One region of the Rhizobium sp. CRRU65 genome, then DNA from elsewhere that is predicted to be linked to it. Evidence: predicted binding sites of a transcription regulator. Region 1 holds the regulator's gene; each other region holds the start of a gene.

Evidence for each region. Region 1 encodes LexA, which represses DNA repair genes until DNA is damaged. Its sites were predicted from a motif close to TGTTCNNNNTGTGTTCNG; they were not measured.
Region 2: a site for LexA is predicted at 1,279-1,296, ahead of recA (recombinase RecA). Genes of this name have one in related genera too.
Region 3: a site for LexA is predicted at 1,402-1,419, ahead of uvrA (excinuclease ABC subunit UvrA). Genes of this name have one in related genera too.
Region 4: a site for LexA is predicted at 1,312-1,329, ahead of ACM5SV_RS02270 (ImuA family protein). Genes of this name have one in related genera too.

Annotation. Positions count from the first base shown of each region.
Region 1 covers NZ_JBLYZH010000008.1:250,436-253,686, forward strand. The annotation lists gene ACM5SV_RS18860 (ComEC/Rec2 family competence protein) at 1-1,069, shown strand, start outside; gene lexA (transcriptional repressor LexA) at 1,050-1,769, opposite strand; gene ACM5SV_RS18870 (VOC family protein) at 1,968-2,864, shown strand; gene kdsA (3-deoxy-8-phosphooctulonate synthase) at 2,861-3,251, shown strand, end outside.
Region 2 covers NZ_JBLYZH010000015.1:971-4,221, forward strand. The annotation lists gene ACM5SV_RS25980 (pseudouridine-5'-phosphate glycosidase) at 1-148, opposite strand, end outside; gene ACM5SV_RS25985 (carbohydrate kinase family protein) at 237-1,181, opposite strand; gene recA (recombinase RecA) at 1,411-2,505, shown strand; gene alaS (alanine--tRNA ligase) at 2,660-3,251, shown strand, end outside.
Region 3 covers NZ_JBLYZH010000020.1:103,431-106,681, reverse strand. The annotation lists gene ACM5SV_RS31330 (MarC family protein) at 1-51, shown strand, start outside; gene ACM5SV_RS31325 (hypothetical protein) at 74-439, opposite strand; gene ACM5SV_RS31320 (single-stranded DNA-binding protein) at 748-1,257, opposite strand; gene uvrA (excinuclease ABC subunit UvrA) at 1,542-3,251, shown strand, end outside.
Region 4 covers NZ_JBLYZH010000001.1:480,284-483,534, reverse strand. The annotation lists gene ligD (non-homologous end-joining DNA ligase) at 43-1,107, opposite strand; gene ACM5SV_RS02270 (ImuA family protein) at 1,389-2,141, shown strand; gene ACM5SV_RS02265 (Y-family DNA polymerase) at 2,062-3,251, shown strand, end outside.

The sequences.
Region 1 (3,251 bases):
ACCTATCATCAGGCCCGTCGTTACGGTTGCCGGTTTCTTCGGCGGCGTCTTCCTGACTTCGCTGATCGGCGGTTTTTCCACCGCGCTGTTTTCGATCGAGCATTTTCATCGCCTGACCGCCTACGGCCTGCCGGCAAACCTCGCGACGATGCCGATCATCTCCTTCATCGTCATGCCGGCCGGCTTGCTGGCGATGCTGCTCATGCCTTTCGGTCTGGATGTTTTGCCCTGGAAGGTCGTCGGATTCGGCCTCGATCTGGTGATCGCGGTCGCAAAGACGGTGTCCGGCTGGGATGGCAATATCGACGTCGGCCGCTTGCCCGCCTGGTATTTCGCGGTCGCCGTGGCAGGCTTTCTGCTGCTGACGCTGCTCCGCACCCGGCTGCGCCATATCGGCACATCAATCATCGCGGTCGCAACGCTCATCCTGTTGCTTCTACCGGTTCCCCGGCCGCCGGATCTGGTGATTTCGGAGGATGGCAGTCTCGTCGCGGTGGTCGAAGCGGCAGCAATGGCTTCCAACCGTGAAAGACCACCGGATTTCATCTTCGACCAGTGGCAGAGAGCCCTGGTCCTGCCGAGACATGATCCGCCGAAGATGCTGGATGGTCCTGCTATCCCGCAGGTAGGAGAAGACCGCCGCGTCAAGCTTTCCCGCGATCAGCAGAACGAAGCGAGGACAGCGATGCGGGCGGCCGCAGCGGCCGGTGAAGCAAACCGCTTTTCCTGCGTCAAGAGGGCCTGGTGCGCATCAAGGCTTGGCAATGGTCGTGTGGTTGCTGTCATCGACAATGCCGCCTATCTCGGCCCGGCATGCGACGCGGCCGATATCATCGTGACGTCGGTCCGCCTGCGTTTCAACAGCTGCCGCTCAGGTGCGACGCTCTTCACCGGCGAGACGCTGCGCAGGACCGGATCCATCGAGTTGCGCTTCGCGGACGCCGGCCTGGAGGTGGCAACCGCATTTGACGCATTGTCGCGACCATGGATGCGCCATCGCGCCTTTGACTGGCGCAGCAACAGCTTTACCGAATCCGGCCTAACCGATGTCAGTGATAGCGGCGAATGAGGCCGACGAGTTTGCCCTGCACCTTAACACGGTCTGGTCCGAAAATCCGGGTCTCGTAAGCCGGGTTGGCCGCTTCCAGTGCGATCGAGGCGCCCTTGCGGCGGAAGCGCTTGAGTGTCGCTTCTTCGTCATCGACGAGTGCAACAACAATGTCGCCAGGACTTGCGGTGCTGCCATTGCGGATGATCACGGTGTCGCCGTCGAAGATGCCGGCGTCGATCATCGAATCGCCCTTGACCTCGAGCGCATAATGTTCACCGGAGCCGAGCATGTCGGCCGGAACGGCGATGTCGTGGGTGTTGTTCTGGATCGCCGAGATCGGCACACCGGCGGCGATTCTGCCCATGACCGGCACGGAAACCGAGTTGCCGTTGTCGGCGACGGGTTTTGCGGGAGCAGGGGCGGCGACCGGCTGAGGTTTGCCCAGGCTGCCTTCGATGACGCTCGGCGAAAAGCCGCGCCGCGGCTGGATGCTGGGGCTGTAGGCCTCCGGAAGCTTGATGACCTCGAGCGCGCGGGCGCGGTTCGGTAGGCGGCGAATGAAGCCTCGCTCCTCTAGCGCTGTAATCAAGCGATGAATCCCGGACTTCGAGGCGAGGTCCAGAGCATCCTTCATTTCGTCGAAAGACGGTGGAACGCCGGATTCTTTCATGCGCTCGTGAATGAAAAGGAGAAGCTCCTGTTGTTTGCGCGTGAGCATCGACGTTGTGACCTCGTGATTGAAACAAATCCAGAACAGACACTATATGTTCCATATGTGTTCCGCAAGTAGCTAAATTTCCGTAAAACTTGGCGCCAACTCGTTGAGATTTTTATTTTCATTCGCCGGATTGGGACACATCTCTTGTATTGAGGGGCGCGCCGTCGCACATCTCTTGCCGTTTCCAGGAGGGATATGATGAACGAGCATTCCGCCAAACCGCACCCGCTGGATCATGTCGTGCTGCCGGTCGTCAATATCGATCTGGCGCGCGAGAGGCTCGGCAAGCTCGGCTTCACCGTTGCCGCCGATGCGCGCCATCCCTTCGGAACGGAAAACGCCTGCGTCTTTTTTGCCGACAAGACCTATCTGGAGCCACTCGGGATTGCGAGCGTCGAGGAGAGCGAGGCATCGGCGCGCCAAGGCAATGTCTTCACTGCCCGCAACCAGGCCTTCCGTTTCCGCTGTGGCGAGGAGGGGCTTTCGGGGCTGGCTTTCGGCAGCAAGGATGCCGGCATCGATCATCAGAATTTCGTCGGCAACGGATCGAGCGCCGGCGAGATGCTGCAGTTCACCCGGCCGATGACGATGCCGGACGGTTCCGAGACGATTGCCGGCTTCAAGCTGGCTTTCGCCGCCGACCTGCGCGCGCCGGATCTCCTGCTTTTCACCGTCGAGCGCGTCAATCCGCTACCGGCCGAGCGCGCCGCGCTGGAGACGCATGCCAATGGCGTGACCGGCATAGTCGAGATAGCGCTTTGCGCGCCTGATGCTGCCGCCTTCGCAGCCTTCGTCAGCCTTGCCGTGGCGCAATCGGCAGTCGAGAAAACCGGTTTCGGCGCCAATATCGCGGCATCGAATGCGAAAATCAGCCTGATGACGCGGGAAGGGCTGGAGGCCTATTTCGACATCGCCGACTCATCCGCAGATCGCGGCCTGCGCGGCCGGGCAATCCTCTTCGCTGTCGCCGATCTTGCCGTGACAGAAGCGCATTTGGCTGCTAACGGGGTGACATACACGCGCAAGAACAATCGCATTCTGGTGAAGCCCGCGCCCGGGCAGGGCACGCTCTTCGCCTTCGAGGAAACACGATGAGCACTGATACGAATTCCGAAGTCAGGGTCGGCGAAGGCCAAGGCCAGGTCACCTTTTCCAATACCGGCCGCCTGTCGCTGATTGCCGGTCCCTGCCAGATGGAGAGCCGCGACCACGCCTTCATGGTTGCCGGCACGCTGAAGGAGCTTTGCGGAAAGCTCGGCATCGGCCTCGTCTACAAGAGCTCCTTCGACAAGGCGAACCGGACCTCGCTGTCGGCCGAACGCGGTATCGGGATCGAGAAGGGCATGGAGGTCTTTGCCGACCTCAAGAAGGAATTCGGTTTTCCCGTCCTGACCGACGTTCATACCGCCGAGCAATGCGCGGAGGTGGCAAAGATCGTCGACGTCCTGCAGATCCCGGCCTTCCTCTGCCGCCAGACCGACC
Region 2 (3,251 bases), on a different contig from region 1:
TGCGGGCCATCTCGATATTACCGGGATAAGGCATGCCGTGGGTGATGATCGTGGATTCCAGCGCCACCAGCGGCGCGCCGCGCTGCTTGGCGCTGGCGACTTCCTTCGAATAGGCGATCGGCAGAAGAGGGGAGATGGGCTTGGTCATGGTCTTGTCCTGTGATCGACAGAGCATGATGCCGAAAAGGGTGAGCGGTTTTCGGTCGACATCATGCTCAACTATTTAATTCGCCGCTTCAATGCAGAATTCTGACCTTGGGGACAAGGGCAAGCGCCTCATTCAGGAGATCGGGCGTCAGATTTTCGTTGACGGCGTGCCGCGACTGCACGGTCAGTATGGCGGCCGCAGTGCCGTGGCGGACGGCTTCTTCGAGCGGCAGGCCTGATATCAATGCGGCGAGCGTGCCGGCTGCAAGGGAATCGCCGGCACCCGTGACATCGGCGACGATGTCGGCAATCGGCGGCTGTAGCGTCACGGCGCGGCCGCCGCAAAGCGCGACGAGCTCGCGCCGGCCGCGGGTGACCACGGCGTTCCTGATGCCGATCTCGTTCAGCAACGGCGGCCAGCCTGCAGCCCCTTCCGGCCGCTCACCGGCAAGGGCGGCAGCTTCTGCCTCATTCAGGAACAGGTAGTCGATATCCCCGATGCAGGGTTTCAGCCTGACGACCTTGGCCGGCGAGATGGCGATTGCCGCGACGGGCTTGCCTAGCGAGTGCGCCTTCGCGACGATCGCCGCGATCGTCTCTTCCGGCAGGTTGGCGTCAAAAAGGATGAAGTCATGGGCGGCGAAGGCCTCCCGCACCCAGCGGATGGAGAGACGCCGTGGCACGAAGAAGCGGTAAAGATCCATGTCGGCAAGGGCGATCACCAGATTGCCGTCCTTCTCGATGATTGCCGTATAGCTCGGCGTCTTGCGGTCGAGGAAGACGAAGGGCCGGTCGTCGATGCCGGCGAAATCGGCAGCTTCTCCGACCGTCTCGCCCATCGGATCGCCGCCGCGCGGCGAGATCATCGTCACCTGAAAACCGAGCCTTGCCAGGTTGCGCGCCGCATTGAAGCCACCGCCGCCCGGCTCCTCGAACCAGGTGCCGGGATTGCTGGCGCCAGGCGCCGTCTCGCCGGAGATACGGCCGCGCCGATCGATATGGGCGCCGCCGAGAACAAGAATCTTTTTCTTCATCCGAGCCGCTCTCCCGATGCCCGAAAGGCGAATCGATGCGATGCGCCTTGTGCCGCTCGTGCCAGCACTTCAAACCTAAGTCGTTGCTTTTCATCGATAAAACAAATACAGAACACGGGTCGTTTTACCTTTTTCTTTCAATTATTTGATCGCCTATTGCGAAAATGGAACAAATAGGGTACAAACTCGACATTGCTAGAGCGGCTTCAATAACCTAAAGGTGGATCGGATGTCTCAGAATTCATTGCGGCTGGTAGAGGACAAATCGGTGGACAAAAGCAAGGCGCTTGAAGCGGCACTCTCACAGATAGAGCGGTCGTTCGGCAAGGGCTCGATCATGAAACTCGGCTCCAACGAGAATGTTGTCGAGATCGAGACGATCTCGACCGGCTCGCTTGGCCTCGATATTGCACTCGGCGTTGGTGGCCTGCCGAGGGGCCGCATCATCGAAATCTACGGGCCGGAAAGCTCCGGTAAGACGACGCTTGCATTGCAGACGATTGCCGAAGCGCAGAAGAAGGGTGGCATCTGCGCCTTCGTCGATGCCGAACATGCGCTCGATCCCGTCTATGCCCGCAAGCTTGGCGTCGACCTGCAGAACCTTTTGATCTCGCAGCCCGATACCGGCGAGCAGGCGCTCGAAATCACCGATACGCTGGTGCGCTCCGGCGCCGTCGACGTTCTCGTCGTCGACTCGGTCGCTGCCCTGACGCCGCGTGCCGAAATCGAAGGCGAGATGGGCGACAGCCTTCCCGGCCTGCAGGCACGACTGATGAGCCAGGCGCTGCGCAAGCTCACCGCTTCGATCTCGAAGTCGAACACCATGGTGATCTTCATCAACCAGATCCGCATGAAGATCGGCGTCATGTTCGGCTCGCCGGAAACGACGACGGGCGGCAATGCGCTGAAATTCTACGCCTCCGTACGCCTCGACATCCGCCGCATCGGCGCGGTCAAGGAGCGCGAAGAGGTGATCGGCAACCAGACCCGCGTCAAGGTCGTCAAGAACAAGATGGCGCCGCCCTTCAAGCAGGTCGAGTTCGACATCATGTATGGTGAGGGTGTTTCCAAGACCGGCGAACTGGTCGATCTCGGCGTCAAGGCCGGTATCGTCGAAAAGTCGGGCGCCTGGTTCTCCTATAACAGCCAGCGCCTCGGCCAGGGCCGCGAAAACGCCAAGACCTTCCTGCGCGATAATCCGGACCTCGCCCGCGAGATCGAACTGTCGCTGCGCCAGAATGCCGGCCTGATCGCCGACCGCTTCCTGCAGAATGGCGGACCGGAGCCCGATGACGGCGATGGCGATGCCTCCGCGGAAATGTAATTTTCGCGCTTAAACTCATCGGACAGTTCCAACCGGCCGCATTCCTGATGAGAATTCGGTCGGTTTTGTTTGTCTGCTGGACAGTGGCGGGGGCGAACGTTAAAAGCCGATGGATTTGTATTTACCTGCCTCCGGCAGCATTGAAGGGCATAGCATGAGCGGCGTGAACGATATCCGGTCGACCTTCCTCGACTATTTCAAGAAGAACGGCCATGAGATCGTTCCGTCGAGCCCGCTCGTGCCGCGCAACGACCCGACGCTGATGTTCACCAATGCCGGCATGGTGCAGTTCAAGAACGTCTTCACCGGCCTCGAAAAGCGTCCCTATTCGACGGCGACGACTTCGCAGAAATGCGTGCGAGCCGGCGGCAAGCACAACGATCTCGACAATGTCGGCTATACTGCACGCCACCTGACCTTCTTCGAGATGCTCGGCAACTTCTCCTTCGGCGACTATTTCAAGGAGAATGCGATCGAGCTTGCCTGGAAGCTCGTCACCGAGGGCTTCGACCTTCCGAAGAACCGCCTGCTGGTGACCGTCTATTCCGAGGACGAAGAAGCTGCGACGCTGTGGAAGAAGATCGCTGGCTTTTCCGACGATAAGATCATCCGCATTCCAACCTCCGACAATTTCTGGCAGATGGGCGATACCGGCCCCTGCGGCCCGTGCTCGGAAATCTTCATCGATCAGGGTGAGAATGTTTGGGGCGGTCCTCCGGGCTCCCCGGAGGAAGATGGCGACCGGT
Region 3 (3,251 bases), on a different contig from region 1:
GTCGACGGGGCAAAGTCGGCGTTCAATCTCATCAGCGCGACGCCGCACTGAAAAACCTTGAGCGCCTTTCAATCTAAACTGCGAGAAGTGCGAACGCCTCATTCGGCGTTTCAGGAACCTGCTCCATAGTCAAAGCGCGCACGATAGCTCTCGTCAACTCGCGAAAAATATCTATCGACGAACCTATGTCCGAATGTGCCATTCGATCAAAGGAGAGAATTCCAAAACTAGGTAATGCAGCCTCACCAAGATCCTCTATCCCCTTGAACAGGCCCGGCATGTATTCCGCGGCAAATCCGGTAAGCACTTTGTGGTGACTTGGAGCAAGTGATAGGGACCACCTCTCTCCCTTGGTACGTTCAATCGGGACATTCACCTGCAGACCTTGCGTTTTAGTGGACTTATCCAGGGTAACTGACAGCAGACCATGTACAGTCATGCCTCCAACCGGCCGAGCTATTTCCGCAGCCACGTTCGTCCGATGAGGAGTGCCTTCTCCGCTGGCGAAAACTTTACTCTCCCACAGACGGCATCGAGTTGAATCCATCGACGGCGGTGACTCGTCCAACCAAAGTCGGAGGCGCGTACCGGAAGCTCTATTAAAGATGTGGCAGCTCATTCAGAATTCCCCAAATTCCGGCCGATGTGGTCTGAATCATCTGCCGCGAAATCAAAGAAAAAGAGCATGACGCCATCCAAGGCATCATGCTCTCTCACGTCTCTCACCAAGCCAGGAAAGGCTATCGATCAGAACGGGATATCGTCGTCGAGATCCCGCGAGAAGTTGCCGCCGCCGCCACCGCCGCGGCTCGGCGATGAAGCGGGAGCCGGGGCGCCGTAATCGTCGCCATAATCGTTGCCGCCGGCGCCACTGCCACGGCCGCCGCTCGCGCCGCCGCCTTCACCGCGGCCGTCGAGCATCGTCAGTGTCGAACCGAAACCCTGCAGCACCACTTCCGTGCTGTAGCGATCCTGGCCCTGCTGGTCCTGCCATTTGCGGGTCTGCAGCTGGCCTTCGATATAGAGCTTGGCGCCCTTTTTCACATATTGCTCGACGACCTTGCAGAGGCCCTCGTTGAAGACGACGACAGTGTGCCATTCGGTCTTCTCACGGCGCTCGCCGGAATTGCGATCGCGCCACGTCTCCGAGGTCGCGATACGAAGATTGGCGATCGGCCGGCCATCCTGAGTGCGGCGGATTTCGGGGTCCGCACCGACGTTTCCAATCAGAATTACCTTATTCACACTACCAGCCATACTTCTCACCCTGCCTGCCGCCCTGCCCGGCGGCGTTTAATCGATCGGCGCACCTTAAACCATCACGGACCGCCGATGCGCATGGGCGGCATTTAATCCACATCTTTATCCCATCAGAAAGCCGCATGCAGTCATCAGGAATTTTGTTCTTTATTTGTTCTAGTTTATCCGTATGATCCTGTCAACAGAATCGAAAACCTTGAGCCCTTGCGGATATTCAGCCTCGACTCGCCCGTCGGCATCACTAAATAAGGGCTGTTATCCAGAAAACCAAAGCAGAGACGATGAGCGAACTGAAGACGATCTCCATCCGCGGCGCGCGCGAGCATAATCTGAAGAGCATCGATCTCGATCTGCCGCGTAACAAGCTGATCGTCATGACCGGGCTTTCGGGTTCCGGCAAGTCCTCGCTTGCGTTCGACACGATCTATGCCGAGGGCCAGCGGCGTTATGTCGAGAGCCTGTCGGCCTATGCCCGGCAGTTCCTCGAAATGATGCAGAAGCCCGACGTCGACCAGATCGACGGCCTGTCGCCGGCGATCTCGATCGAGCAGAAGACCACCTCGCGCAATCCGCGCTCGACGGTCGGCACCGTCACCGAGATCTACGACTACATGCGCCTGCTCTTTGCCCGCGTCGGCGTTCCCTATTCGCCGGCGACCGGCCTGCCGATCGAGAGCCAGACCGTCAGCCAGATGGTCGACCGCATTCTCGATTTCGGCGAGGGCACCCGTCTTTATATTCTTGCGCCACTCGTGCGCGGGCGCAAAGGCGAGTACAAAAAAGAGCTGGCCGAGCTGATGAAGAAGGGTTTTCAGCGCGTCAAGGTCGACGGCCAGTTCTATGAGATCGCTGAAGCGCCGGTGCTCGACAAGAAATATAAGCACGATATCGACGTGGTGGTCGACCGCATCGTCGTGCGCTCGGATGTCTCGGCGCGGCTGGCCGACAGTCTGGAGACTTGCCTGAAACTCGCCGACGGGCTGGCGGTCGCCGAATTCGCCGACAAGCCGCTGCCGCTGGAAGAGACGTCGGCCGGCGGCTCGGCCAACAAGTCGCTGAACGAGACACATGAGCGCGTGCTGTTTTCGGAAAAATTCGCTTGCCCGGTCTCCGGCTTCACCATTCCCGAGATCGAACCCAGGCTGTTCTCCTTCAACAACCCGTTCGGCGCCTGCCCGACCTGTGACGGCCTCGGCGCCCAGCAGAAGATCGATCCGGATCTGATCGTGCCCGAGCCCGAGCGGACGCTGCGCGACGGGGCGATCGCGCCCTGGGCCAAGTCGACCTCGCCCTATTACAATCAGACGCTGGAAGCGCTCGGCAAACATTACGGCTTCAAGCTCGGCACCCGCTGGAACGATCTCACCGACGAGGCCAAAGACGTCATCCTCAACGGAACCAACGACAAGATCGAATTCCACTACGCCGACGGCGCCCGCTCCTATACGACGCAGAAAAATTTCGAGGGCATCATCACCAATCTCGAGCGCCGCTGGAAGGAGACCGACTCCGCTTGGGCGCGCGAAGATATCGAACGCTTCATGTCGGCGGCCCCCTGCCCTTCCTGCAACGGCTTCCGCCTGAAGCCGGAGGCCTTGGCGGTGAAGATCGACACGCTGCATATCGGCGAAGTGACTGGTATGTCGATCCGTGTTGCCCGCGATTGGTTCGAGACGCTGCCGGCAAGCTTCAACGCCAAGCAGAACGAGATTGCCGTGCGCATCCTCAAGGAAATCCGCGACCGGCTGCGCTTCCTCAATGATGTCGGCCTGGAATATCTCAGCCTGTCGCGCAATTCCGGCACGCTGTCGGGCGGCGAAAGCCAGCGCATCCGGCTTGCCTCGCAGATCGGCTCCGGGCTGACGGGCGTGCTCTATGTGCTCGACGAGCCGTCGATCGGCTTGCATCAGCGTGACAATGCCCGGCTGCTCGACACGCTGAAGCACCTGCGCGACATCGGCAACACCGTCATTGTCGTGGAACATGACGAG
Region 4 (3,251 bases), on a different contig from region 1:
GAGCTCGAATGGCGGACAATCTAGCGCATGGCGCTGATTTCGCTAGTCGAGCCGGAAGACGTCGGCATTGTCCTGGCGTTCTCGCAAGCCCTTGTAGGACGGATGACGGAGTTTTCCGTCCGCCGTCCAGGCGCGAAACTCGATCTCGGCGATCAGCGTCGGTTCGACCCAGACAATATCGGCACCTCCGGAATAGGGCAGGGGCGGCTGCTTTCGCTTCCATCGCAGCGTGTCCAGCATCTTCCGCAATCGGATGGCCTCGGCTTCCTTGAAGCCCGTGCCGACACTTCCGACGTGAACGAGCTCATCACCGCGATACGCTGCGAGCACCAACGAGCCGAAGCCGGCCGGGGATGCCATCGACCTCTCATAGCCGACGATGAAGAATGCCTCGCTCTGGACGCATTTGACTTTTACCCAGTCCCCGGTCCGGCCGGAACGATAGGGCCGGTCGAGGTGCTTGCCGACGATGCCTTCCAGGCCGAGGCGGCAGACGTGCTCCAGCAGGACAGCTGGTTCGCCATCGAGTGTTTCCGATAGCCTGACGGCGCCGACTTGATCATTCCCTGGGGCGTTTAATGTATCCTCGAGAAGATGTCGTCGGGACCGGTATTCGACACCGCGCAAATCGTGGCCGTCCAGATAGATAAGATCGAAAGCGTAAAGGACGGCGTTGGAGGCACGGTTGCCAGCCTGTTTGCCGGATGCGCCCAGCGACTGCTGCAGCAGCGCGAAATCCGGCCGGCCCTCATCGTCGAGCACGACCGCCTCGCCATCGATGATCATCGTCGCCGGCCCGAGCGCTCGGGCGGCCTCTGCGATTGCCGGAAACCGATGCGTCCAGTCATGGCCGCCGCGGGTGAGGATCCGAATCCCCCGCGGTTCGATATGTATGGCAAGGCGATAGCCATCCCATTTCAGCTCCCAGCTCCACTCGCTTCCCTTTGGCGGATGAGACTTCAATTGCGCCAGCGCGGGCTCGACACGCTCGGGCATGGGATCGAACAGCAGCTGTGGCTGGGCTGGATTTCGCTTGGCCCGCGGCCGGGAACGGATCGGGTCCTCGGTGTCACGAAGGAGGGGTTTTGATTTCGGAAGCTTTGGCATCCCGACAGTTCAGCAGAAAAACCTTAAAGACACTGTGACGATGCCGACTTGTCCCCGCAATTCACACAAAGGGATTAGCGCTGGCAAACGCTCGGAAAAAAATCCGTAGGCGCCTACTGGCCTGATTCCCATGGGTATTCTGCTGATTTCTAATGTTCAGGATAATATTCCCATTCCTCCGGTTGCTTGACTCTTGTATTGGGTCGGAACAGAAAGAGAACATCCGCATTTGTTCGACATGATGTCGGCCGCCAACACGACCTTGAAGGGAGCCGTGAACGATGACTGCTGCCCGTCAAAGGGTGATTTCCGATTTGCGCGAGCGCATCGCCTCGCTGGAGGGCGTGTCAGCCAGAAAGGCTGGCTGTCTCTCCTTCGGCGTGCCGGAAATCGATTCAGTCCTGCCGGGCGGTGGCCTGGCCTATGGCGCCCTGCACGAATTTGCCGGCGGCGGCTCGGGCACCGTCGATGGTGCGGCGGCGGCGCTCTGTGCCGCAGGCATTGCGGCCCGCACCAAAGGCCCAATCGTCTGGTGCCTGACGCGGCCAGACCTGTTCTTTCCTGCGCTCGCTGAGGTCGGCCTCCATCCCGATCGGGTGATCTTTGTCGAATCCGACAAGGAAGAAGACGTGCTCGCCAATATGGAGGAGGGGCTGTCTTTTGGTGGGCTCGGCGCCGTCGTCGGTGAAGTCGTTCGCCTGCCGATGGTCAGCTCGCGCCGGCTGCAGCTGGCGGCTGAGCGAACAGGCACCATGGCGCTTGCCGTCCGACGCTGGCGGCGGCAGACGGAGGCCAATGACTTCGGCCAGCCGACGGCGTCGACCACGCGGTGGCGGGTGAGCGTCATGCCGTCGGAGGAATTGCCGGTGCCGGGTGTGGGGAGAGCCCAATGGTTGCTGGAATTGATGCGCGTGAAAGCGGGTGAATGTGCTGAGTTTCTCGTGAGGGCGTGCGATGACAAGGGTCGTCTCGATCTATCTTCCGGATCTGCCGACGGATCGCATTCGTCGCGCCGATCCGTCTATTCCGCCTGAACAGGCGATCGCCGTGATCGCCAGGAGCGGCTCGAAACGCTGGGTATCGGCCGCCGACGCCGCCGCCCGAAAGGCCGGCGTGCATGTCGGCATGCCGGCGGCGAAAGCACAGGCGCTGTTCCGCGGCCTGATGCTGGTCGATGCGGATCCTGCAATGGATGCCGCAGCACTCGAACGCATTACCCTTTGGGCGCTGACGCTCTATTCGCCGATCGTCGCGATCGATGGGATCGACGGGATCGTCATGGATACCGAGGGTGCCGATCACCTGCAGGGCGGTGAGCTCGCCATGGTGACGAAGATCGCAAATCAATTCCTGGCCAAGAAGCTAACCCCCAGAGTCGCGATCGCCGACAGCTGGGGTGCGGCCCACGCCTGTGCGCGTGCCATCAGCCGCGAAACGGTCATCGTGCCTTCAGGTGAGACTGTTCGCGCCGTCGAAAAGCTGCCGATAGCGTTGCTGCGCCTTCCCGGGAAAGTCGTCAGCGATTTGCGAACGCTCGGCTTCCAGACGATCGGCGAATTGGCCAACACGCCGCGTGCGCCGCTGACGCTTCGTTTCGGCCCAGAGATCGGCCGGCGGCTCGACCAGATGTTCGGCCGTCTCCCCGAACCGATCGATCCGATCCGCACCGCCGAGCTCGTCGAGGTCAGCCGCGCCTTCGCCGAGCCGATCGGTGCGGCCGAGACCATCAACAAATATGTCGGCCGGCTGGTCGTGCAACTGACCGAGGAGCTGCAAAGGCGCGGCCTCGGTGTTCGGCGTGCCGACCTGATCGTCGAAAAGGTCGACGGGACGCGGCAGGCAATCCGCGCCGGCACGGTGAAGCCGGTGCGCGATGTCGCGTGGCTGACGAAGCTGTTTCGCGACCGGACGGAAAAGATCGAGCCCGGCTTCGGGATCGAGAAGCTAACCCTGGTTGCGGTGATGGCCGAGCCGCTGGAGGAGCGCCAGAAATCCTCCTCGCTGGTCGAGGAGGAAGTGAAGGACGTGACGCCGCTCATCGATATTTACGGCAACCGTGGCCAGCGTGTTTATCGAGTGGCACCGGTTGCCTCCGACGTGCCCGAACGCTCCGTCCAGCGCATCAGTCCTGCTGCCGATCCGGT